Regions from separate parts of the Niveispirillum sp. KHB5.9 genome, predicted to be linked through region 3. Evidence: riboswitches for the same ligand, from Rfam matches in the RefSeq annotation. Region 3 holds a riboswitch; each other region holds the start of a gene.

Region 1 (7,935 bases), on a different contig from region 3:
CCTGCTGGGAGGGGGCGTCGGGCCGGGTGACGGGGATGGAACTGCTGCCGGCCGGAGTGCTAGGCAGACCGCGGGTGGATGTCACCCTGCGCATCTCCGGCCTGTTCCGCGACATGTTTGCCCAGCAGCTGGCGCTGTTCGACCGCGCCGTGGCGGCCGTCGCTGCACTGGCGGAGGGGGAGGACATCAACCCGCTGGCCCTGCATGTGCGGCGGGAGGCGGGGGATCTGGTGGCAACGGGCCTGCCGGTGGATGTGGCCGAACGGCACGCGACGGCGCGTATCTTCGGTGCGGCGGCCGGTGCCTATGACGGGGCCGTGGGCGCGCTGATCGCCGATGGCGGCTGGCATGGACGGTCGGAACTGGGGGCCTCCTATCTGGATGGTTCCTGTCATGCCTATGGGCAAGGGCTGGACGGTGTACCACTGCCCCTGCAATGGCGCCGGCGGGTACAGGGCAGCGACGCCCTGGTGCATGCCCAGGACCATCACGACAATGATATCCTGAACAATGACGGCATGATCGCGTTCGAGGGCGGGTTCGCGGCGGCGGCGGAAAGTCTGGGAGCCGATCCGGCCATTTACCATCTTGATACTGCGGACTCCGAACGAACTACGGTGCGGACCCTGGTGGAGGAAGTGACGCGAACCCTGCGCGGCCGCGCCGCCAACCCGCGCTGGATCGCCGCCATGACGCGCCATGGCTATGCCGGAGCGGCGGAGATGGCGGTGGCCGTGGACAGCGCCTTCGCGCTCGCCGCCCTGGCCGGCGCCGTGCGGTCGCACCAGTTCGACCTGTTGTTCGATGCCTATGTGGCCGATGTCGCGGTGTCGGATTTCCTGCGAGCGGAGAACCCGGCGGCAGCCGGGCACATCGCAACCCGGCTGGAGGAAGCCATGCGCCGCGGCCTCTGGCATCCGCGCCGCAACAGCACACGCGCCGATCTGACCCGGTTGAAGGCCGGTTACGGTGACTGAAGCGGCGGCAGGCGGGCGATAAGGCCTTTTTTCAGGGCCGGCGGTCGCTCGCGCCAGGGCAGCAGCCCGTCCGTCGATACCGCCAGCAGGCGGGCGGCGGCCAGCAGGTCGGCGGGGCCGGTGACGGGATCGATTTCCCCGAACAGATATTGCCAGCGCCCGGCACATTGCAGCGCCACCGAGGGGCCGCGATTGCAATTGCCCAGGCAATCCACCACCTGCACCGCAACGTCACCGGGCTCCACCGCACACAGGCCCTGGGACAGCACCACACCCGGCCGCTGTTCGGGGGGCAGGTCGGGATTGCTTCCCCGGCAGGACCGGCAGACAGAAACGGTGGGGCGGGGGGCGTTCGGGTCGGTCATGGGCCGGCAATAGACCGGTGGCACTCCCGCTTGTCAACCATGCCGGGTCCGGTCCATAGTGCCGCCGCTTCCAACGGTTGCCGGTTTCAATACCGGCATGAAAAGGGAACGCGGGACGGGCCGGACCTCCACCAGCCTTGCGCCGCGGCTGCCCCCGCAACTGTGAGCGGCGAGCATCATGTCCATCATGCCACTGGCCCCTTCAAGGCCGGGAAGGCGGATCGGGTGCGCCATCAGCCGCAAGCCAGGAGACCTGCCGGTGGAACCATAGCCAAGACCGTCCTCGGAGGGAGGACGCAAAGGAGGAAGTATGTCGCTTCTGTTCCGCCGCGCCACGGCCTGCGGCGCCGCCTTGTCCAGTGTCGTCCTGGCTGCCAGCCCGGCCTTCGCCCATCACATGATGGATGGCGAAATGCCCGCCACCTTCACCCAGGGTCTGCTGTCCGGCCTGGGCCATCCGATCATCGGGCCGGACCATCTGGCCTTCATCCTGGCCGCCGGTCTGGCCGTGGCCGTTGCCCGGCTGCCCCTGATGCTGCCGGTGCTGTTCGTGGCCTTGTCCTGCCTGGGCGTGGGCGTGCATGTCGCAGGCATGAACCTGCCGGCGGCAGAGATCGTCGTGGGCCTGTCGGTGCTGGTGGCCGGCGGGGCGATCGCCAGCGGCCGGGCCCTGCCCGTGGCGGCCTGGGCCGTGCTGTTCGCGATTGCCGGCCTGTTCCATGGCTACGCTTACGGTGAGTCGATCTTCGGGGCGGAGACGACGCCGATCGTGGTCTACCTGCTGGGGCTGGCGGTGATCCAGTCGGTGATCGCGCTGGGTGCGGCGCTGCTGCTGCGTCACCGCGCTTGGATCGCCGGCAAGCTGCCGCGCCTGCTGGGCGGGGCGGTTGCCCTGGTCGGGCTGGCGGCGTTGGCCGGTCAGGTCTGAGCGGGCAAGTCTTCCGCGATGGCGACAAGCGCCTCGGCTTTCACCACCACGATATGCTGACGCGCGCCGGCGGTGACGCCGGCACTTTCCCAGGCGGACAGGATGCGGCTGACCGTGTGCAGGGTGGTGCCGGTCAGCTCCGCCAGATCCTGGCGGGTGAGGGGGAAGTCGATCTCCACCCCGACTTCCACCGCCCGCCCGGCCTGCCGCGCCAACCGCAGCAGCGTATAGGCGACGCGGCGTTCCACCCGCTGGGTGGATAATTGCCTGACGCGGGTGTGCATATCTTCCAGCCGGTTGCCCAGCATAGCCATGGTGTTCAGGGCGATGCGCGGGTGGGCCAGCATCAGTGCCTTCATGCTGTCCACCGACCAGACCAGTTCCACGCTGTCGGTGACGGCGATGGCGTCGCCGGGATATCCGGACAGGAACATGGCGAGCGTGCCATACATCTCCCCCGGCCCCACGAACTGCACCACCACCTGCTGCCCGTCGGGACCGGTCTGCTGGATCTTGATGCGCCCGTCGATCAGGGCGTGGCAGGTGGTGGCCACGTCGCCCTGCTTGAAGACGATGCTGCCCTTGGGCACCAGCCGCGCCTGGCCCTGCGCCATCACCGCGCCCAGGACCTGTTCATCCAGGCCCGCGAACATCTGCATGGCGCGCAGCAGGGAAGGATCGGGCTTGGGCTTTTCCATGGGGTCATCATACCGGCTTGCGGAAGCGGCCAGCATAGACGAAACGCCATGGGCTTTCACCCTGGCCGACCATCGGCGCGCGGCAGGACCAGGATCGGAGCATAGACCAGCAGGTAAAGCCCGAAAGCCGCCAGCCAGCAGGTGCCGGCGATGGCATGGGCCAGCATCGGGTCGGGCAGGACGGGTGCCGCCACCCGCACGCCCGCCGCCAGCGTCAGCAGCAGATAGGTCGCCACCGTGGGCCTTGCCGCCACGATATCGCGGCCGGTATGGCCCAGTGCCGCGCGCGACATCACGGCCAGGATCATGGTGGCGAAGGCGCCCGCCGTGATGGCATGCGTCCAGGCCTGCCCCAGCCCGATCCCCACCAGCAGCCAGGCCGCCTTTAGCAGCAGCCCCACCGGTATCCAGGCATAGGCCAGGTGCAGCACCCACAGGATCGGCTGGCCCAGGGTCTTCAGCCCATGCCAGCGCGACAGGCGCAGCCCATGGGCGATGGCGGCCACCAGGGCGGCGATGCCGGGCAGGATACCGTCAGGCTGCACCATGTCGGCCACGACCATCAGCACGATGCCGGCCAGCGCCGCCCTGTCGACCCAGCCGAAGGGGGCGATCTCCACGGGTCGTCCGATCCGGCGCAGGGCGCTGCTGGTGAAGGAGGGGACGATGCGGCCACCGATCAGCGACACCATCAGCAACACCATGCCGATGCCCAGCGCCTTGCCATGGGTCCAGGCCCCCGCCAGCAGGTTCAGCCGGTCCAGGTGGTAGAGCGCTCCGGCCACCGTCAGGAACCCCAGCAACAACACCAGCACATAATTGCGCTTCGTCCGCGCCTTGATGATCGACGGCAGGACCAGGGCGGCCAGGGAAGGGAAGAAGGCCAGATCGATGATCGCGGCCGGTACCGCCGGCAGCGGCGCCAGCGGGTTCAGCGCCAGCCGGCCGGCCAGCCACAGGCCGGCCAAGGCCATCAGCCGTCCGCCGGCAAAGCCGCGCTCCCCCGTCCAGTTCGGCACCGCCGTCAGCAGGAAGCCGGCGATGGCGGCCGCAGCGAAGCCGAACAGCATCTCATGCGCATGCCAGGCCACGGGATCGCCCAGCCCCTGTGGCCTGGCACCGGTGCGCAACACGATCAGCCACGAGGTGACGGCGGCCACGGCATGCAGCCCCGCCGCCAGGAAGAAGGGCCGGAACCCATAGGCGAAAAGCGCCAGCCGGGCGGGCGGTGGAGACGAGATATCTTCAAAACGGGCGGACATTCCGGGGCCTCGGGGGCTATAAGGACAAGCCCCATCCTAGGCCGGGACGCATCGATCGAATTTGCGCCAGCGCAAACAGAATCATGCGGGCGGGGAACGGTTGGGACCCGTCGGCATCATTTCTGTTGCCAAAAATTATCATACTAATCATACCCAGGTAACGATCTCAGATAATCAATTCGGGGGGAGATGATGTCGCGTTCCGCATACCTGTCCGGTCTGGCCCTGGCCGTCGGTTTCGCCACCGGAGCCTATGCTGCGCCGGAGCCCAAGGTGGAGCCGGTGCAGATCGATCCCTCCCGCCCCGATTGGGAGAACCCGGTGGTCAATGAACGCGGCCGCCTGCCGGCCAGCGCCACCATGTTCCCGTATGAGACGCGGGAAGCGGCATTGGCCGGCAACCGGGCGGCATCGGCGCGGCATCTGTCGCTGGACGGGCTGTGGAAGTTCAACTTCTCCCCCTCCGCCCTGGCGCTGCCCGCCGGGTTCGAGAAGCCGGATTACGACGTCTCCGCCTGGAAGGAGATCAAGGTGCCGGCCATGTGGCAGGCCGAAGGGTACGATCAGGCGCGTTTCAACAATGTGATCTATCCCCACCCGCCCAACCGGCCGCTGATCCCGCATGAGATGAACAGTGTCGGCTCCTACCGTCGCGATTTCGACCTGCCGGCAATCTGGGACAGGCAGGATGTCATCCTGCATATCGGTGCCGCCGGTGCCGCCTATTATGTCTGGGTCAACGGGCAGAAGGTGGGTTACGCAGAGGACAGCAAGCTTCCCAGCGAATTCGACGTCACCCGCTTCCTGAAGCCCGGTCGCAACATGGTGGCCATCCAGGTGTTCCGCTGGTCCGACGGTTCATACCTGGAGGATCAGGATTTCTGGCGGGTATCGGGGATCGAACGCTCCGTCCGGCTGGTTGCCGCACCCAAGACCCGTGTCCGCGACCTGTTCGTGCGCGCCGGCCTGGACAAGGATTATCGCGACGGCATCCTGTCCGTCGATGTCGCCATCACCCCGTCGCAGCAGACTTCCACGGCGCGCGTTACCCTGTTCGATGGCGGGCGGGAAGTGCTGGTCAAGCAGGTGAGGGTCGGGTCGGGCAAGGCGGAACGCACCGTCACCTTGAACGCGACCGTGCCGGGGGTGAAGTCCTGGACGGCGGAGACGCCCAACCTCTATACCGCCCTGGTCGAGTTGCTGGACGCGCAGGGCCGCGTGCTGCAGGCCACGCCGCAGCGTGTCGGCTTCCGCACCGTGGAAATCCGGGACGGTCAGGTGAAGGTGAATGGCAAGCCCATCACCATCCGCGGCGTGAACCGGCATGAACATGATCCGGAGACGTTCCACATCATCTCCGAAGAGAGCATGCGCCGCGACATCGAACTGATGAAGCAGAACAATTTCAACGCGGTGCGCACCTCGCACTATCCCAACGATCCGCGCTGGTACGAACTGGCCGATGAGTACGGCCTCTACGTCATGGGCGAGGCGAATATCGAGAGCCACGCCTATATGGATTATGCCAACAAGAACCCGGAATTGCGGGAGAAGCTGCAGATCGGTTTCGATCCCGCCTGGGATCAGGCCCATATCGACCGCGTGGTCAACATGGTGGAGCGGGACAAGAACCATCCCTCTATCATCTTCTGGTCGCTGGGCAACGAGGCGGGAATCGGTCCGGCGTTTGAGAAGGCCGCCGCCGCCGTGCGCAAGCGCGATCCGGGCCGCCTCGTCTCCTACCTGGGCTGGGGCACGCTGGATTGGGACCACCGGCCCAACACCTATGTCGATATCTATGCGCCCATGTATGACGATATCGAGAAGATGGTGGACTGGGCCACCGATCCGGCCCGCACCCAGCCGATGATCCAGTGCGAATATGCCCATATGCAGGGCAATTCTGGCGGCAATTTCAAGGATTACTGGGATGTGATCTATCGTTATCCGGAAAAGCTGCAGGGCGGCTTCATCTGGGATTGGGTGGACCAGTCCATGTATCGCTACACCAAGGATGGCAAGCGTTACTGGGGTGATGGCGGCGAATATGGCCCGAACCCCGGCGGCGATATCGAATTCGGTGACGGGCTGATCCAGCCCGACCGCACGCCCAACCCGCATCTGTATGAGGTGGCCAAGGTCCAGTCGCCCGTGCAGTTCGAAGGCTTCGATCCCGCCACCGGCCGCGTCACCGTGCTGAACCGCCACGATTTCCGCGACCTGTCGGGCTTCAGCCTGGATTGGGTGGTGGAGGTCGATGGTTCGCCGCTGGCCAAGGGGGAGGTGGAGACGCCTGCCATCCCCGCCCGTGGCCAGGGAGTGATCACCCTGCCGCTGCCCAAGGTGAAACCGGTGCCGGGGGTGGAATATCTGGTCACCATCCGGGTCCGCGCCCGCGAAGGGGCCATCCCCCTGGTACCGGCGGGCCATGTGGTCGGGTGGGACCAGTTCACGCTCGCCACCTCCCCGGCGGAGATTGCCGCGCGGTCGGGCAAGGTCGCACTGGAGCAGCGGGATGAGGAGGTGCGCCTGTCGGCCGCCGGGGCGGAACTGGTGATCGACAAGGCCACGGGCCTGGTGAAGCGCTATGGCAAGGATGGGCGCATATTGCTGACCGGCGGGTCGCCCAATTTCTTCCGGGCCGAAACCGACAATGACACGGCCACCGCCATCGTGGCGCAGCAGCGCGGCTGGAAGCGGATGACGGAAGCGCGCGATGTGCGCAATATTGCCGCCGGCAAGCAGGGTGATGGCGCCATGGTCCGCGTTGATCATGGGTTGGGGGCGGGTGCCGCGCGCTTTGCCACCACCTATGTCATGGAAGGTGACGGGTCGGTGCTGGTGACGGGTGAACTGACGCCGCTGAAGGATGACCTGCCGCCGCCGGTGCGCGTGGGCCTCTGGTACAATACCTCAGACAGTCTGAAGGATCTGCGCTGGTACGGGCGCGGGCCGCACGAAAGCTATGTCGACCGTAAGAGTTCCGCCGCCATCGGCCTGTGGCAGGGGGCGGTGGCCGACCAGAACCACGACTATATGCGGCCCCAGGATACGGGCAACAAGGTGGATGTGCGCTGGCTGGAACTGTCGGGTGGCGGGTCGGGCCTGCGCGTCACGGGCGACAAGCCCCTGATGATGAACGCGTTGGCCTTCCCCTATACCGACCTGTACCGCCGGCCCCCCGGCACCTGGAAATCCAGCGACATCGTCCCGCATGGTGACGGCACCTTGCTGGTCGATGCGGTGCAGTGGGGCGTGGGCGGGGATACGACCTGGAACCATGTCGGCCAGCCGCATTTCCAGTACCGCACGAAGCTGGAACCGACGCGCGTGTCCTTCCGCATCGAACCGTTTGTGAAGTGATCAGCCGGCCGCGCGCGTGGTGGCATAGCGGGCGACATGGTGGTCGACGGTGCCGAACTGGCCCTCGATCACCGTCGCGCGCTTGAAATAATGGCCCAGGCGCAACTCGTCGGTCATGCCCATGGCGCCGTGTAGCTGCACGGCATCCTGGCCGATCTGGCGGATGCTGTCGCCGATCACCGCCTTGGCGGCGGACACCGCCCGCGTGCGGGTAACCGGGTCGGCGCCCAGCCGCAGGGTGGCGAGGTAGGCGGCGGAGATCGACTGCTCCAGCGCCATGTACATGTCCACCATCCGGTGCTGAAGCACCTGGAAGCCGGCCAGCGGCTGCCCGAACTGCCG
Region 2 (7,935 bases), on a different contig from region 3:
GGTTCTTCGAAATCGCCCCGAACGGGTGCAGCCACAGGTCGGGCAGGTACAGGCTGATCAAGGCCGTGTAGACGGCCATCAGCGCCAGCTGCGCCGCCCCAATGGCGACGGGCCGCCAGCGCAGCAGCAGCGCCAAACCCAGACCCAAATCCAGCAAGGCCCCGCCATAAAGCGCCAGGGTCGCGGATAATCCCGTCAGGCCCAGTGGGGCCAGCAGGGCGTAGCTGCCTTCCACCGGGTAAAGGCCCAGCGAGACGATGCCCGTCCAGATCCAGATGGCGGCCAGCAGCAGGCGGATGGGTGTGGCCAGCGGCAGCAACCGTGCCCGCCAGCGGTCCGCCGCCATGGCGGGATGGCGTGCCAGCGCCTGGGCCAGCGGCCGGGCGGGCCGGCCCAGGAACGCGCGCACGGCGCTGTCATCGCCGACATTGCCCGCCGCCAGCATGGCCAAGCTGTCACGCGAGGCGGGACCAAACCCGAACCTGTCACCCAGTGCCGCTCCCAGGGCCAGCAGCGGCCGGGGCAGGGGCAGGAAGCGGGCGGGCGGCAGGCCCAGCCAGCGGCGCAGCGTCAGGGTCAGCGTATCCGTCGTCATCGGTTCCGGCCCCACCAAGTCCAGCCGGCCCGCGAACGGCTCCCTCCGGTGCAGCAGGCGGATGATGATCACCACCAGATCATCGACATGCAGCGGCTGCACCCGCCAGTCGCCGGGACCCAGGCGCAACGGCAGGGGTGCTGCTGCCAAGGCCGCCAGCATCTCCGTGCTGGCCCCACCGCGTCCGATGACCAGCGACGGGCGCAGCACCGCCCAGTCCATGCGCCCGCCTTCCGGGTCCAGGGAAGCCAGATGGTCGTCGGCGGCCTTCTTGCTGCGATGATAGGCGCTGGTCCCCATTTCGTCCGCCCCAAGGGCCGAGACCTGGATGACACGGCGGACACCGGCGGCAAGGCAGGCATCGAACAGCGCCTTGGCCCCCTGTTCGTGCACGTCATCGAAGCCACCAGCACCATCACGGATCAGACCCGCCAGATTGATGACGGCATCGATGCCGGCCAGCCGGGGCAGCCAGTCGGCCGCCCTGTCACGGGACAGGTCGCATTGCTGCACGGGACAACCGGGGAACAGGCGGCGCAGACGGTCGGGCGAACGGCCGGTGGGGATGATTTCCATCCCTTCATCCCGCAGGTTCGGTAGCAGGTGCCGGCCGACAAAGCCGCCGGCACCAATGATCAGGACACGCATCACGGCATCTCCCGGCGGATGGCGGCGACCACGTCCGGATGGACGGGTTCGGGATAATGGCCATGATTGTTCTCCGGACGCGGCGTACGCGTCCAGACCGCGTATCCCATGCCCAGCAGCGCCAGCACGATACCCCCCACGGCGTAAAAGATGATACCGCGCAGCACCTGCACCGCGTCGCCCTCCAGGTCCATGGCCGACACGGTCAGCAGCGGCACCAGCATGACCATGGCTACCGACCAGATGGTCCAGAAGCGCGAGCGCTGCTCGGTCCCGCACAGTTCACCCAGCAGCACCAGCAGCGGGCGCCATAGCGCGGCCGCCGCCAGGGCCGACAGGGACAGGGTGATGCACCAGCCCAGAAGGGTCAGGGAAAGCGACGTCATGACAGTCTCCGTTGCGTCCTCTCGGGCCAACCCTGTGTCGGCCCTCGGGTCCCTTATTGCGATTGGCATGCCATGTGCTGTTCAGGCGTTGTGAAGGCCGGTTTCCGGTGCTTTCGGCCCGATCGGGCCTGGAGCACTGTTAACGGCGTGAACGGTTCCTGATAGGATACTGTCAACGATGTTTACAGAAACCACGATCCCCGTCCTGTCCTATGTCGCGGCTTTGGCACTGTCGGCCCTGGCCGGCATCGCGCTTGCCCTGCTGCTGTTGCGCAAGGCGGCACCCGTGCCGGGCGCGCGGCTGCTGGCCCTGTTCCTGCTGGGTGTGGCGGTGTGGAGCCTGGGGCAGGCCCTGCCGCCGCTGATCGGGCCGGACAGCGATGCGCTGGTCGGCGTGCTGGTGGCGTTGGCACCGCTGCCATCGGCGGTGTTCGTGCATCTGGTGCTGGCCTTCGTGCGATGCGGGGCGGCGGGGCCGCTGGCGCGCATGGCCTATGGGCTGGCGGGGGCGGCGACATTGCTGGGGCTGCTGGTCGATCCGGGGCGGGTGATGCAGTGGCGCGGCTTTGCCGGGGTCTTCATCCCCAGTGCCGCCGGCTGGGTGGTCGTCGGGGTCTGCGGCCTGCTGTCCATCCTTGGGCATCTGCGGCTGTTCCAGGGCTGGCTGCACCTGACGGGGCAGCGGCGGCGCCAGGCACTGGCCATCGGTGCCTCCAGCCTGGTCGGGCTGGCCAGCCTGACCGGTTTCGCCTTTCCGGCGCTGGGCATCGATGCCTATCCCTGGCCGGTGCTGGGCATGCCGCTTTACGGCGTGGCGCTGGTCTATGGCATCCTGCGCTACCAGCTGATGGATGTGAACCTGTGGGCGCGGCGGACGCTGGTCTGGCTGCTGCTGATGGGGCTGATGGCGGCGGGTGGCACCTTGGTGGGTGTGCTGCCGGTGGTGGCCGGGGGGATGCGCGGCATCCTGGCCGATGGGTTCGTGGAAATCTGGTTGCTGATGCTGCTGATGACAATGGCCGGGGTGGCCGCCATGGCACCGCTGCGCCGGCTGGCCGACCGGCTGGTGTTTCCCGGTGGGGAGGTGCGGGCCGGTAATCTGGCGGAATGGCGGCAGGATCTGGCGCGGCCCACGGATTGGACGGAGTTGCTGGACAAAGCCGCCACCCTGATCGGCGGGCGACTGGGACTGCCCGTCGATGTGCGGCGGGAAGCGGTGGGGTCGGTGCCGGCCCTGGTGCTGTCGCGTGATGAGGCCGGCTGGCGCTGCGATCTGGCCGGCTGGGATGATGCCCCGCCGGGGCCGCGTCATGCCGCCGGCCTGTTCGCGGGCTGTCTGGCCGATGCGGCCGGGCGGCTGGACCATGCCGAGGTCCTGGCCAGGGCGGAGCGCCGGCGCCAGCAGGAGGCGCGGTTGGTGGAACTGGGGCAGCTGGCGGCCACGGTGGCGCATGATCTGCGCAACCCGTTGAACATCATCGCCATGGCCGCGGCCGGCACCGCGCCCGACGTGCGGGCGGAGATCGCGGAGCAGTTGGGTCGTATGGAGATGCTGGTGCGCGACGTGCTGGATTATGCCGGTACGGCGCGGCCGGACCTACACGACATGCCGGTGGCCGATGCCGTGGATATGGCCCTGTCGGGGCTGCCGGGCCTGAAGGTGGAGCGGGAGATCGATCCGGCCCTGACCATCCGCGCCGATCCGCGCCGGCTGCGCCAGGCGCTGGTCAACCTGCTGGAAAATGCCGCCGCCCATGGCACGCGGCTGGCGGTGATCGCGGAGCGCGCGGCGGGAGCGGTGCGCATCATGGTCTGCGATGATGGGCCGGGCGTGCCGGCGGATATCAGCGACCGGCTGTTCCAGCCCTTCGTATCGCGCCGGCCGGGCGGAACGGGCTTGGGGCTGGCCATCGTCGCCCGCATCATGGAGGCCCATGGCGGATCGCCATCGCTGGTGACACGGCCGGGCTGGTCCACCTGCCTGTGCCTGACATTTCCCGATGGGACGGAGGACCGGACATGAGCCAGGCGCGCATCCTGCTGGTGGATGATGAACCGGCCTTCCAGCGCCTGGGGGCGGCCTGGCTGCGCGGCTTCGGGCATGAGGTGGCGGTGGCCGGTGACGGGGCGGCGGCCACCGCCGCGTTCCAAAAGCAGCCGGCCGATCTTGTCCTGCTGGACCTGTCCATGCCGCCGCACCATGACCCGGTGGCAGGGTTGGAACTGATCCCCCGCTTCGCGCCGGCACCGGTGGTGGTGATCACCGGCCATGCCGACCATGCGCTGGCGCTGCGGGCGGTTGAGCGTGGAGCCTGGGACTTCCTGGGCAAGCCGCTGGAACCCGACCTGCTGCGCGTCGTCGTGGAACGGGGGCTGGAGCGCGGGCGGCTGGTGGCGGAGCTACGCCGGCTGCGCGATGCGGCGGGCGGTGCCGATGATCTGGGCATCGTGGGTATCAGCGCCGCCCTGGCACGGCTGCGCGACCTGGTGCGCCGCATCGCGCCCACACAGGTGCCGGTGCTGGTGCTGGGGCCCAGCGGCACGGGCAAGGAACTGGTGGCCCGTGCCCTGCACCAGGGCGGGGGGCGCCGCGACCAGCCCTTCGTTCCCGTCCATTGCGGGGCCATCCCCGCCGAACTGCTGGAAAGCGAGCTGTTCGGCCACCTGAAAGGCAGCTTCACAGGTGCGCATGCCGACCGGCCGGGTCTGGTGGAAACCGCCCATCGCGGCACCCTGTTCCTGGACGAGGTGGGGGAGATGCCGGCACCGATGCAGGTGAAGCTGCTGCGTTTCCTGCAGGAAGGCACCTATCAGCCGGTGGGCGGGCGCGAGCCGCGCAAGGCCGATACCCGTGTCGTCGCCGCCACCCATCGCGACCTGGAGGCGATGGTGGCGGAGGGGCGGTTCCGTGAGGATCTTTATTACCGGCTGCGCGGCATGGTGCTGCGCACCCCGCCCCTGGCCGAACGGCCGGAGGATGTGCCGGTGCTGGCCACCCTGTTCCTGCGCCGCATGGCGGCAGCACCCGCCCGTTTCACGCCCGATGCGCTGGACTGGCTGGCGGGCCGGGAATGGCGCGGCAATGTGCGCGAATTGCGCGCCCTGGTGGAATGTGCCGCCGCCCTGGCCGGACCGGGGGATGGCGGTGAGCGGCTGCTGGATGCCGCCGATCTGGCGTTTGCGGCGGGGGAAGAGGCGGCAGTGCCCGCCGCCGAAGCCCCGCCCACCGGACGACGCACGCTGGAGCATGAGGTGGCGGCCCTGGAGCGCCGCCTGATCATCCAGGCGCTGGAGGAGACGGGCCATAACCACACCCATGCCGCCCGCCTGCTGGGCCTGTCGCGTGTGGGCTTGCTGAAGAAGCTGGACAGGATGGGGCTGCGATGACCACGGAGATGGACCCGGCCGTTCTGGACCGGCTGCTGCGCGGGCCGACCTGCCTGTTCGACGGGGTGTGCAATCTGTGCAACGGATCGGTGCGCTTCATCCTGGCGACGGAGGCGGATCAGGAAATCCTGTTCGCGGCCGTGCAGTCGGCGGCGGGGCAGGCTGTGCTGGCCGCCATCGGCATGCCGCACCTGACCAACAGCTTCGTCTATATCGAGGGTGGGGAGGCATCGTTGCGGTCGAAGGCGGCCTTCCGGCTGGCCCGGCGGCTGCGGGCCCCCTGGTCCTGGGCCAGGGTGTTCGGGCTGCTGCCCCTGGCGCTGACCGACTGGCTCTATGACCGGCTGGCCGATAACCGTTACCGCCTGTTCGGCAAGCGGGAACTCTGTCTGGTGCCGTCACCCGCACAGGCGAAGCGCTTCTTCGACTGAAGGGAGTGTCAGGCGAAGAACAGGTCGCTTCCCTGGAAAGAAGTCTGGAAGGTCACCCGGCGTGACAGGTAGGAATATTGCCCTTCGCCCGCGATGACGGCGTTGCGCAGCGCGTCCAGCGGGGTCGTGCCCCAGACGGTGACCGGCCGCATGAGGGGTTCGAAATGGACCATGCAGGACCAGCCCTTGGTGCCCTGCGCCACCAACCCGTCGATGCGGAACAGGGCCTGGATCTCCTTCGTCCCGTCGTGACAGGTGATGGGGATGGCGACGGAAACCTGCGGCGGCGACATTGCGGACGGACCCTTGGGGAAAGGTGGGGTTATGCACCCTAACAGGCCCGTCGCAGCCTGTCCCACCGCTTTCCCTGTTGCTTCCCGGCACCGGGCCGGGCACGATCCGGCCCGCGACGGTGCCCCGGCGGCCAAGGCCGGGGAGAATAGGGAATGCGGTTCAGGGCCTTACGGCCCGATGCCGCGGCTGCCCCCGCAACTGTAGGCGGTGATGCGCTTCACCCACCCATGCCACTGACCCCGCCAGGGTCGGGAAGGCCGGATAGGGCGCTTTGACCCGCGAGCCAGGAGACCTGCCGGCGCATGTGATGCAATCCAACCCGCCGGGGCGGCGGGCAGAGGAGATGTCCCATGTCGCGTACCCAACCGGCCGGCAAGGTGCCGGCCACCATCGTCACCGGCTTCCTGGGCGCCGGCAAGACCACGCTGATCCGCCATCTGCTGGAGAATGCCGATGGGCGCCGGCTGGCCCTGATCATCAATGAATTCGGCGATGTCGGTGTCGATGGCGCCGTCCTGCGCGGCTGCGGGATCGAAGCCTGTGCGGAGGATGACGTCATCGAACTGGCCAATGGCTGCCTGTGCTGCACCGTGGCCGATGATTTCGTGCCGGCGATCGAGAAGCTGCTGGCCCGGCCACTTCCGCCCGACCATATCATCATCGAAACCAGCGGGCTGGCCCTGCCCAAGCCGCTGGTCCAGGCCTTCAACTGGCCCGACGTGCGCACCCGCGTGACGGTGGATGGCGTCGTCGCCGTGGTGGATGCCGATGCCGTGGCGGCCGGCCGCTTCGCCCCCGATCCCGCCACCCTGGCGGCGCAGCGCGACGCCGCCGGCATCGTCGACCATGACACGCCGGTGATGGAGGTGTTTGAGGACCAGCTGCTGTGCGCCGACCTGATCGTGGTGTCGAAGACCGATCTGGTGGCCCCGGAAACCCTGCCGGCGATCGACGCCCTGGTCCGGGCCGAGGTACCGCGCAGCCGCATCCTGCACGCATCGGAAGGCCGCATCGATCCGCGCGTCCTGCTGGGTGTGGGTGCGGCGGCGGAGGATGATCTGGCCAACCGTCCCAGCCATCATGATGGCGAGGATGACCATGATCATGAGGATTTCACCAGCTTCACCGTCGATATCCCGGCTCAGCCCGACCCGGCGGCGCTGGCGGAAAAGCTGGCGGATGTCGCCGACCGTTTCGCCATCTTGCGCCTGAAGGGCTTTGTCGAGGTGCCGGGCAAGCCTATGCGCCTGCTGGTCCAGGGCGTGGGCGGCCGGGTGCAGGCCGGTTTCGACCGGCTGTGGCGTCCGGGGGAGGAGAAACGGTCGCGGCTGGTGGTGATCGCTGAACACGGTATCGACCAGGATGCGGTGACGCTGGCCCTGGCCGGCTGATCCCCCATGCATCTGCTGCCGACCCGAGAGGTCGATCTAGCGGCACCGCCGACGACCGAGGATCTGGAACAGAGCCCGGCCACGCTGGTGCTGCTGTCCTTTTCCAGCAGCGACCTGTCGGTGACGGCGGCGGCGTGGCGGCGGGAACGCCATCGCCTGCCCGACCTGCGGCTGGCCAACCTGTCGCGGCTGGGCCATCCGCTGTCGGTCGATCTCTATCTGGACAAGGTGGTGGCCGGGTCGAGGCTGGTCATCCTGCGGCTGAATGGCGGGGCGGGGTACTGGCGCTATGGGCTGGAACGGCTGACGGAGACCTGTCGCCACCATGGGGTGATGCTGGCGGCCCTGCCGGGGGAGGATGCGGCCGATGCCGCACTTGATGCAGCAGGCACCGTTCCGCTGCCGGTGGCGCGGCGGCTCTGGTCCTATTTCCAGGAGGGCGGCATCGACAATACCGCCCATATGCTGGCCTATGCCGCCAGCCTGACGGGGCATGGCGCGCAATGGCGGGAGCCGGCGCCGCTGCCCCGCTTCGGTCACTATACGGGCTGGTCGGGGGCGGTGGCGGCGGAGGCGCCGCCCGTGGCCCTGGTCTTCTACCGCTCCCACCTGCAGGCCGGCGATGTGGAGCCCGTGCATGCCATGGCCGATGCGCTGGCGGCGCGCGGGCTGGCGCCGCACCTGTTCCATGCCGCCAGCCTGAAGGATGTGGCGGCGGCACCCTGGCTGGCTGGGGAACTGGCGCGGTTGCGGCCCGCTGTCGTGCTGAATGCCACCGGCTTCTCCGCAATCGCGCCGGGGGC
Region 3 (7,935 bases):
GACCTGCTGCGGTCCACGTCGCTGGTCACCGCCGACGGGGAACGCCATGAGGCCGATGACAAGCAGGACAGCGGCCTCTATTGGGCCTGCCGGGGCGGAGCCGGGGGCAATTTCGGCATCAATACCGACTTCACCCTGCAGACCTTTCCCGTCGATACGGTGTCGGTCTGTCAACTGACCTGGACCAAGGACCAGGCCGGGGTGGTGTATGACCTGCTGCAGCGGCTGCCGGCGGCGCCCGACAGTTTCGGCAGCAAAATCAACATCACCCTGCCCAGCATCCAGCAGCGGTGCCAGGGTGTGGGCAGCAACGTGTCGATCCTGGCGCAGCTGCACAAGACCAAGGGCACCAGTCTGAAGCAGATATTCGGCCCCCTGTGGGAACGTGCCGACAAGCGCACCGTGCACGAGGACATCCCCTATTGGGTGGCCCAGGATTTCCTGTCGGAAGAGACCTTCCCTTATTATTATCAGGAGAAATCCAGCTACATGCATTCCGCCCGCATCACCCGCGCGGCGGTGGATGCGATGTTCGAGGCGGCGAAGGCCATGCCCGGCACCTCCATGCCCGTGGCGTTCAAGTTCTTCCAGACGGGCGGGGTCATCAATGATGTGAAACCCGACGCCACGGCTTACGTCCATCGCGGCTACGACTGGCTGTTCTCGGTGGAAATGAACTGGTGGCAGACGTCCGATCCGCAGGGGCTGATCGACGAGAACCTGGCCTGGCAGAAGGATTTCTACGCCCTGGCCAACAAGACCTGTTCGGCGATCGGCGCCTATCAGAACTTCCCCGACCCGACCCTGGATGACTGGGCCGGCGCCTATTACGGCGCCAACTATACCCGCCTGCGCGAAGTGAAGAAGCAGGTCGATCCGGACAGCTTCTTCAATTACGGGCAGGGTATTAAACCCATTTAAAGGCTCCCTCAGTCGCCGGGCGCCGCCATCCGGCGGCTTGGCTACGCCGCACGTGCGGCGCGGCGGCGATCGCCGCCGACCTGATCCCAATGACCCAGCTCATCGGGATCAGGAGAGGGTAGCCTCTTCCACGGTCCATGCCGCCCCCACGGGGGTGGCATGCCGGGCGTCGATAAGGGTTCCCTTGCGCCCCCTTCGCAGGCGCGGTAAGACCCGTTCATCGATGGTTCCCCTTGCAAAAGGGGTGAAAAGGGAATGCGGTTAAATTCCGCGGCTGCCCCCGCAACTGTAAGCGGTTAGCGAAGCCCGACATGGCCACTGGGAAACTGGGAAGGCCGGGCTGACGCTGTGACCCGCGAGCCAGGAGACCTGCCATCGGCAATGCGTCGCGCGGCCATTGGGCGGGGTGCCCCGATGGGACGGTTTACCGTTTCGCGCCGGCGCTTCCGAGGGAGTGCGCGGGTGGAACGGCTTTGTAGAAAGGGCCTGCTTCAGGCCATCGCCAGGACCAGATAACGGTGTGAAGGCAGGTGTTCCCGGCAATGGGGGCGCTGTCGATGCCGGCTGCATGCGCATCCTCCGGATTCGTCAGAAAAAGAACGGATCGGAGTCTTAGAAGTGAGCCGAATTAACCTTTTCCGCGCCACCCTGCTGGGTGCCGCCGCCATCCTGTCCGCCACGGCCGCCCTGGCCGAGCCGACCCAGGTGGCAGAGATCATCGTCACCGCCAACAAGGTGCCGACGGCACAGGCGCGCGTGGGCAGCACCGTCAATGTCATCGACAGTGCCGAGATCGAGCGCCGGCAGCAGGTGCAGGCCATCGACCTGCTGAAGCGCCTGCCGGGCGTGTCCATCTCCCGCAATGGCGGGTTGGGCAGTACCTCTACCGTCCGCCTGCGCGGATCGGAAGCCGGCATGGTCAAGGTGCTGATCGACGGCGTGGAAGTGAACGACGCGTCGGGTGCGAACAACGAGTTCGACTTCAACAGCCTGATGACCGGCGATATCGAGAAGATCGAGGTGCTGAAAGGCCCGCAGAGCGCGCTTTACGGCAATGACGCCATGGCCGGCGTGATCAATTTTATCACCCGTCGCGGCGAAGGCGAGACCAGGATTCGCGGCACCATCGAAGGCGGTTCCTATGGCACGTTCCGCCAGCAGGCCACGCTGACCGGCGGCACCGAACAGGCCGATTACGCCCTGTCGGCATCCAACCTGTCCACCGATGGCTTCTCCCGCACCTTCGTGGGTGACGAGAAGGACGGCACCGATGCCCGCTCCGTCAGCGGCCGCGTCGGTTTCCAGGCCAGCGAGATCCTGCGCTTCGACCTGAATGCCGGCTGGTCCTGGCTGGACACCGAATTCGATCCGTTCGGCGGCGACGGCCCGTCGGACCAGGAGAAGGAGACGTGGCAGGTGCGAGGGAGCACCAGCCTGTCGCTGCTGGATGGCAAGTTCGAGAACAGCCTGGCCGCCAGCTATGCCAGCACTGACCGCGATTTCGACGAGCCCACGGGCTTCTACCGCTTCTCCACCTTCGACAGCCGCCGCAAGGCGCTGGATTATCAGGGCAACCTGCATGTCCGGACCAAGGACATCGCCACCATCGGCCTGTCGGTGGATGAGGAGGATGCCAAGACCACCAACACGGCGGGTACCGCCACGACCACCGGCCTGGATGACAGCGTCACCACCAAGTCGGCCTTCGCCCAGTATCAGGCGGCCCTGACCGACGATCTGACCGTCACCCTGGGCGGCCGCATCGATGATCATGAACAGTTCGGCACCGAGGGCACCTGGCGCGCCACGGGTGCGTACGAGGTCCCGGCCACGGGCACCATCCTGCGCGCCTCCTATGGCACCGCCAACAAGGCGCCGACGCTGTACCAGCTCTACGACCCGTTCTATGGCAATACCAGCCTGAAGGCGGAAGAGGGCAAGGGCGTGGATGCCGGCTTCGAACAGCCGCTGCTGGATGGCAAGGTCAGCTTCGGCGCCAGCCTGTTCCGCAATGTCTATGACAATATGATCGCGTTCTCCAACGGCTATATCAACGTGGCCAAGGCGCGGACCAAGGGTGTGGAGCTGACCTTCCAGGCGCAGCCCATCGACAGCGTGCTGATCCAGGCCAATTACACGTATCTGGAGGCCAAGGACCGCCGCACGGGCCGTGACCTGCCGCGCCGTCCGCAGGACACGATCAACGCATCGGTGGACTGGACCGTCGCCCAGGGCATCGATCTGGGGGCTGCCCTGCGCTATGCCGGCAAGCAGCGTGATACGGCGTCCGCCACCTCGCCCATCCTGGACGAATACACCGTCGTGGACTTCACCGCCCGCTGGGCCGTGCTGGATAATCTCAGCCTGTTCGGCCGGGTGGAGAACCTGTTCGATGAGGATTACCAGGAGGTTCGCACCTATCGTGCGCCGGGCCGGTCGGCCTTTGGCGGTGTGACGGTGACGTTCTGATGCGGACCGGCGTCGCCCTTCTGCTGGCGGCCCTTGTGGCCTCCCCGGTGGGGGCGGCGCCGGCTTCTCGCGTAGTCTCCTTATCGCTCTGCGCCGATCAGTTCCTGCTGGCGCTGGGGGCCCGCGACCAGATCGCGGGCCTGACGCGGCTGGCGGGCGATGAGCATCTGTCGCCCTATGCGGCGCAGGCCGAGGGCATCGCCACCCATGACGGGACGGCGGAAGCGGTGCTGATGCTGAAGCCCGATCTTGTGGTGGCCGGCGGCTATTCCCGCGCCCAGACGGTGGGCATGCTGGAAAGGCTGGGTGTGCCGATCCTGAAGCTGAAATCGGCGCAGCGGCTGGACGAGATCCCGGCGCAGATCGAACAGGTGGCCAAGGCCCTGGGCAAGGAGGCCGAGGGCAAGCGGCTGGCCGATGATCTGCGGGCGCGGCCGGCCGGCGGCGGGCCGGGTCCACGGCCTACGGCGGCGTTATACCGGCCGGGCGGAGAGGTGCCGGGCACGCGCGGCATCGTCAATGACATGATGGCGGCCGCGGGGCTGGAGAATATCGGCGGGCGGATGGCCGGCCGGCCGAATGGGCGGGTGGCGGTGGAAACACTGCTGCTGTCGCCGCCGGACCTGCTGGTGGTGGACAGTCTGCGCCCCGACCGGCCCGGCATCGGGCAATCGGTGCTGGAACACCCGGCCCTAACGCGGGCGCGCGGCGGGATGGCGGTGGCGGGGTTCCCCATCTCCTACTGGCTGTGCGCCACGCCGGCGTCGATCGAGGGGGTGGATTTGCTGAAGCGGGTGGCGGGGGAAGCGTTGGGGGAGGGGAAATGAGGATGGCCGTCAGTATGGAAGCGCCCTCGTTCCCGCTTTCTCCACCGTCACCCCGGCGAAAGCCGGGGCCCAGTACTGAGCGGCGTCAGCCGCGACATGAGTCATATCGGCGCTATCGCGCCTTACGCTGGGCCCCGGCTTTCGCCAGGGTGACGGTGGATGAGGCTGGAATGTCGGGAGACGCCACATGACCACCCTCACACAACCGGTGCCGGCAGCAAGCGCCCGGCTGCCCATCCTCCCCCTTCTCCTGATCCTCTTCCCCCTCCTGCTCTCCGCTTCCTTCCTGGTCGGACCGGCGGACGTACCGGCGGGTGAGCTGCTGTCGGGCCTGTTTTCCGACCAGACCAGCCCCGCCGCCCTGATCGCGCGGGAAATCCGGCTGCCGCGCGCTCTGCTGGGGGCGCTGGTGGGTGCCGGGCTGGGCATGGCGGGGGCGGCGTTGCAGGGCTATCTGCGCAACCCGCTGGCCGAACCGTCGCTGATCGGCGCGTCGTCGTCCGCCTCGCTGGGGGCGGTGCTGGCCATCTATTTCGGGCTGTCGGCGACGGCACCGCTGGCCCTGCCGCTGGCGGGGATGGCGGGGGCCGCACTGGCCATGGGGTTGATCCAGGGGCTGGCGGGGCGGGATGCGTCGGTGCTGATGCTGATCCTGGCAGGCCTGGCGGTGCAGACGCTGGCAGGGTCGCTGACGTCGCTGGCGCTCAACCTGGCGCCCAATCCGCATGCGGCACTGGAGATCGCCTTCTGGCTGCTGGGTAGCCTGACCGACCGGACCAACGACCATCTGCTGGTCTCCGCACCCTTCATCCTGGCCGGCATCATCGTGCTGGGCGGCAGCGGGCGGGCGCTGGATGCGCTGGGGCTGGGGGAGCGCACGGCGGCCAGCTTGGGCGTGGATCTGAACCGGCTGCGCTGGCGGGTCATTTCCGGCACGGTGCTGGCCGTGGGGGCGGCGGTGGCGGTGACGGGCAGTATCGGGTTCGTCGGGCTGGTCGTGCCGCACCTGCTACGCCGGGTGACGGGCAACCAGCCGTCGAAGCTGCTGTGGCCATCGGCGCTGGCCGGGGCTTGCCTGCTGATCGCGGCGGATATCATGGTGCGTCTGCTGCCCACCAATGACGAATTGAAACTGGGCGTCGTGACCGGTTTGATCGGCGCGCCCTTCTTCTTCCACCTGCTGCTGAAAACCAGGGAGCGGATGCGATGAGCCTGCTGACGGTCCGGAACATCAGTGTCGCGCGCGGTGGCCGGCCCGTGCTGGACAAGGTCGATCTGTCCATCGGCGCCGGGGAATGCGTGGGCCTGATCGGGCCCAACGGGGCCGGCAAATCCACCCTGCTGTCGGTGATGGCCGGGCTGCTGCCAGCCCAGGGCGCGGTGGCGCTGGACGGCAAGGCGCTGGGCGACTGGCCGCGGGCGGAGCGGGCGCGGCGCATCGGGTTTCTGGAACAAGGCGCCACCTGCCATTGGCCGCTGACGGTGGAGCGGGTGGTGACGCTGGGCCGTCTGCCGCATGCCAGCCCGTGGGGGGGTGAGTCGCCCGCCGACCGCGCTGCCATCGACCGCGCCATGGCACAGTGCGACGTCACACAGTTCGCCAGCCGCAACGTCACGACCCTGTCGGGCGGGGAGCGGGCGCGGGTGATGCTGGCCCGCGCGCTGGCCGGTGATCCCGCCGTGCTGCTGGCCGATGAGCCGGCGGCGGGTCTGGACCCGTACCACCAGCTGCAGGTGATGGAACTGCTGGCCGAACTGGCGGCGGGTGGCATGGCGGTGGTGGTCGTGCTGCACGACCTGACGCTGGCTTTGCGTCACTGCACGCGGCTGTGCCTGCTGGATGAAGCGGGCCGTGTGGCGGGCGATACCGGGCCGGAGGCGCTGCTGGACTCTGGCGCGCTGGGCCGGGTCTATGGGATCGAGCTGGTGCGCGGCGGGCATGAGGGGGCGCCGTTCGCGCTGCCTTGGAAACGGCTTTCGGTGGAGAGCCGGGCGTGAAGGGCGAACTGACCCTGGTGCTGGGGGGCGCGCGGTCGGGCAAGAGCCGGATGGCGGAAAGCCTGATCACCGGTCTGCCCGGCCCCTGGACCTATATCGCCACGGCCCAGGCCTTCGATGAGGAGATGCGCGAGCGCATCCGCCATCATCGCGGTGACCGGGGTGAGGGCTGGGTGACCATCGAGGAACCGATGGATCTGGTGGGGGCGCTGACCCGCGCCGATGCCGCCGGGCGGCCCGTGCTGGTCGACTGCCTGACCCTGTGGCTGACCAACATCATGCTGGAGGGGCGCGACGTGGCGGCGGAAAGTGCCCGGCTGCTGGATATGCTGGGCCAACTGGCGGTGCCGGCCGTGATGGTCGGCAATGAGGTCGGGCTGGGCATCGTGCCCGACAACCGCCTATCGCGCCTGTTCCGCGATCATGCCGGCCGGCTGCACCAGGATATCGCGCGCGTCGCGGACAAGGTGCTGTTCATGGCCGCCGGCCTTCCCATGCATCTGAAATAAGGAGCGATCCATGGATCCCGTCGTCACGCCGGAGGAGGCGGAGCGCCACAAGGCCAAGATGCAGAAGCGCAAGGCCCTGATGGATCGCCGCATCGCGGAGCGCCAGAACGAGAAGGGCCTGCTGATGGTCCATACCGGGCCTGGCAAGGGCAAGTCCACGGCGGCCATCGGCCTGATGGTGCGCGCCGCCGGCCACGGGTTCCGCGTCGGCTTCATCCAGTTCATCAAGGGCGCCTGGGCGACGGGCGAACAGGTGGCGCTGGAACGGTTCGAGGATCTGATCGAGCATCACGCCATGGGCGAGGGCTTCACCTGGGAGACCCAGGACAAGGAGCGCGATATCCGCGCCGCCCGCCGCGCCTGGGACAAGGCCTGCCAGATGATGGCCGACCCGCGCTATCGCCTGGTGGTGCTGGACGAGATGAACATCGCGCTGCGGTACAATTACCTGCCGGTGGAAGAGGTGGTGGCGACCCTGGTATCGCGCCGGCCCGACCTGCATGTGCTGGTCACCGGGCGCAATGCCAACCCGATGCTGATGGAGGCGGCCGATCTGGTGACGGAGTTCCAGGCGGTCAAGCATCCGTTCAGTGCCGGTATCCGGTCGCAGGCGGGGATCGAGTTCTGATGGCGGGCCGGCCGCGCGCCCTGATGATCCAGGGGACCGGGTCGGACGTCGGCAAGTCGCTGCTGGTGGCGGCGCTTGCCCGCGCCTTCGCCAATCGCGGCCTGTCGGTGCGGCCGTTCAAGCCGCAGAACATGTCCAACAATGCCGCCGTCACGGCGGACGGGGGCGAGATCGGGCGGGCGCAGGCGTTGCAGGCCCGCGCCGCACGGGTGCCGCTGTCGGTGCATATGAACCCGGTGCTGCTGAAACCGCAGAGCGATGTCGGTGCGCAGGTCATCGTGCAGGGGCGCATGCTGGGCACGGCCAAGGCGGCGGAATATCAGGCGCGCAAAGGTGAGCTGCTGTCGGCCGTGCTGGACAGTTTCGCGCGGGTTGGTGACGGCGCCGACCTGGTGCTGGTGGAAGGGGCGGGCAGCCCGGCGGAGGTCAACCTGCGCGCCCGCGACATCGCCAATATGGGCTTCGCCCTGGCGGCCGAGGTGCCCGTGGTGCTGGCGGGTGATATCGACCGGGGCGGGGTGATCGCCAGCCTGGTGGGCACGCATGCCGTGCTGGACGATCGCGACCGGGCGGCCATCAAGGG

The links. Region 3 has a riboswitch for cobalamin ahead of ACM9HJ_RS00035 (TonB-dependent receptor plug domain-containing protein). Riboswitches for the same ligand answer to the same signal wherever they lie in the genome.
Region 1: it holds a riboswitch for cobalamin, as region 3 does, so the genes downstream of both, ACM9HJ_RS28420 (HupE/UreJ family protein) here and ACM9HJ_RS00035 (TonB-dependent receptor plug domain-containing protein) in region 3, are expected to answer to the same signal.
Region 2: it holds a riboswitch for cobalamin, as region 3 does, so the genes downstream of both, cobW (cobalamin biosynthesis protein CobW) here and ACM9HJ_RS00035 (TonB-dependent receptor plug domain-containing protein) in region 3, are expected to answer to the same signal.

The regions. Positions count from the first base shown of each region.
Region 1 is NZ_JBLTYX010000029.1:42,350-50,284, reverse strand. Features, by position in the region: gene cobN (cobaltochelatase subunit CobN) at 1-977, shown strand, start outside; gene ACM9HJ_RS28425 (DUF1636 family protein) at 965-1,342, opposite strand; cobalamin riboswitch at 1,400-1,618, shown strand; gene ACM9HJ_RS28420 (HupE/UreJ family protein) at 1,653-2,270, shown strand; gene ACM9HJ_RS28415 (Crp/Fnr family transcriptional regulator) at 2,261-2,968, opposite strand; gene ACM9HJ_RS28410 (NnrS family protein) at 3,025-4,230, opposite strand; gene ACM9HJ_RS28405 (glycoside hydrolase family 2 TIM barrel-domain containing protein) at 4,423-7,593, shown strand; gene ACM9HJ_RS28400 (acyl-CoA dehydrogenase) at 7,594-7,935, opposite strand, start outside.
Region 2 is NZ_JBLTYX010000029.1:52,177-60,111, reverse strand. Features, by position in the region: gene ACM9HJ_RS28465 (SDR family oxidoreductase) at 1-1,243, opposite strand, end outside; gene ACM9HJ_RS28460 (hypothetical protein) at 1,243-1,629, opposite strand; gene ACM9HJ_RS28455 (ATP-binding protein) at 1,808-3,652, shown strand; gene ACM9HJ_RS28450 (sigma-54-dependent transcriptional regulator) at 3,649-5,016, shown strand; gene ACM9HJ_RS28445 (thiol-disulfide oxidoreductase DCC family protein) at 5,013-5,447, shown strand; gene ACM9HJ_RS28440 (hypothetical protein) at 5,456-5,740, opposite strand; cobalamin riboswitch at 5,841-6,056, shown strand; gene cobW (cobalamin biosynthesis protein CobW) at 6,092-7,132, shown strand; gene cobN (cobaltochelatase subunit CobN) at 7,139-7,935, shown strand, end outside.
Region 3 is NZ_JBLTYX010000001.1:7,482-15,416, forward strand. Features, by position in the region: gene ACM9HJ_RS00030 (FAD-binding oxidoreductase) at 1-921, shown strand, start outside; cobalamin riboswitch at 1,129-1,313, shown strand; gene ACM9HJ_RS00035 (TonB-dependent receptor plug domain-containing protein) at 1,540-3,390, shown strand; gene ACM9HJ_RS00040 (ABC transporter substrate-binding protein) at 3,390-4,217, shown strand; gene ACM9HJ_RS00045 (FecCD family ABC transporter permease) at 4,405-5,427, shown strand; gene ACM9HJ_RS00050 (ABC transporter ATP-binding protein) at 5,424-6,215, shown strand; gene cobU (bifunctional adenosylcobinamide kinase/adenosylcobinamide-phosphate guanylyltransferase) at 6,212-6,724, shown strand; gene cobO (cob(I)yrinic acid a,c-diamide adenosyltransferase) at 6,735-7,352, shown strand; gene ACM9HJ_RS00065 (cobyric acid synthase) at 7,352-7,935, shown strand, end outside.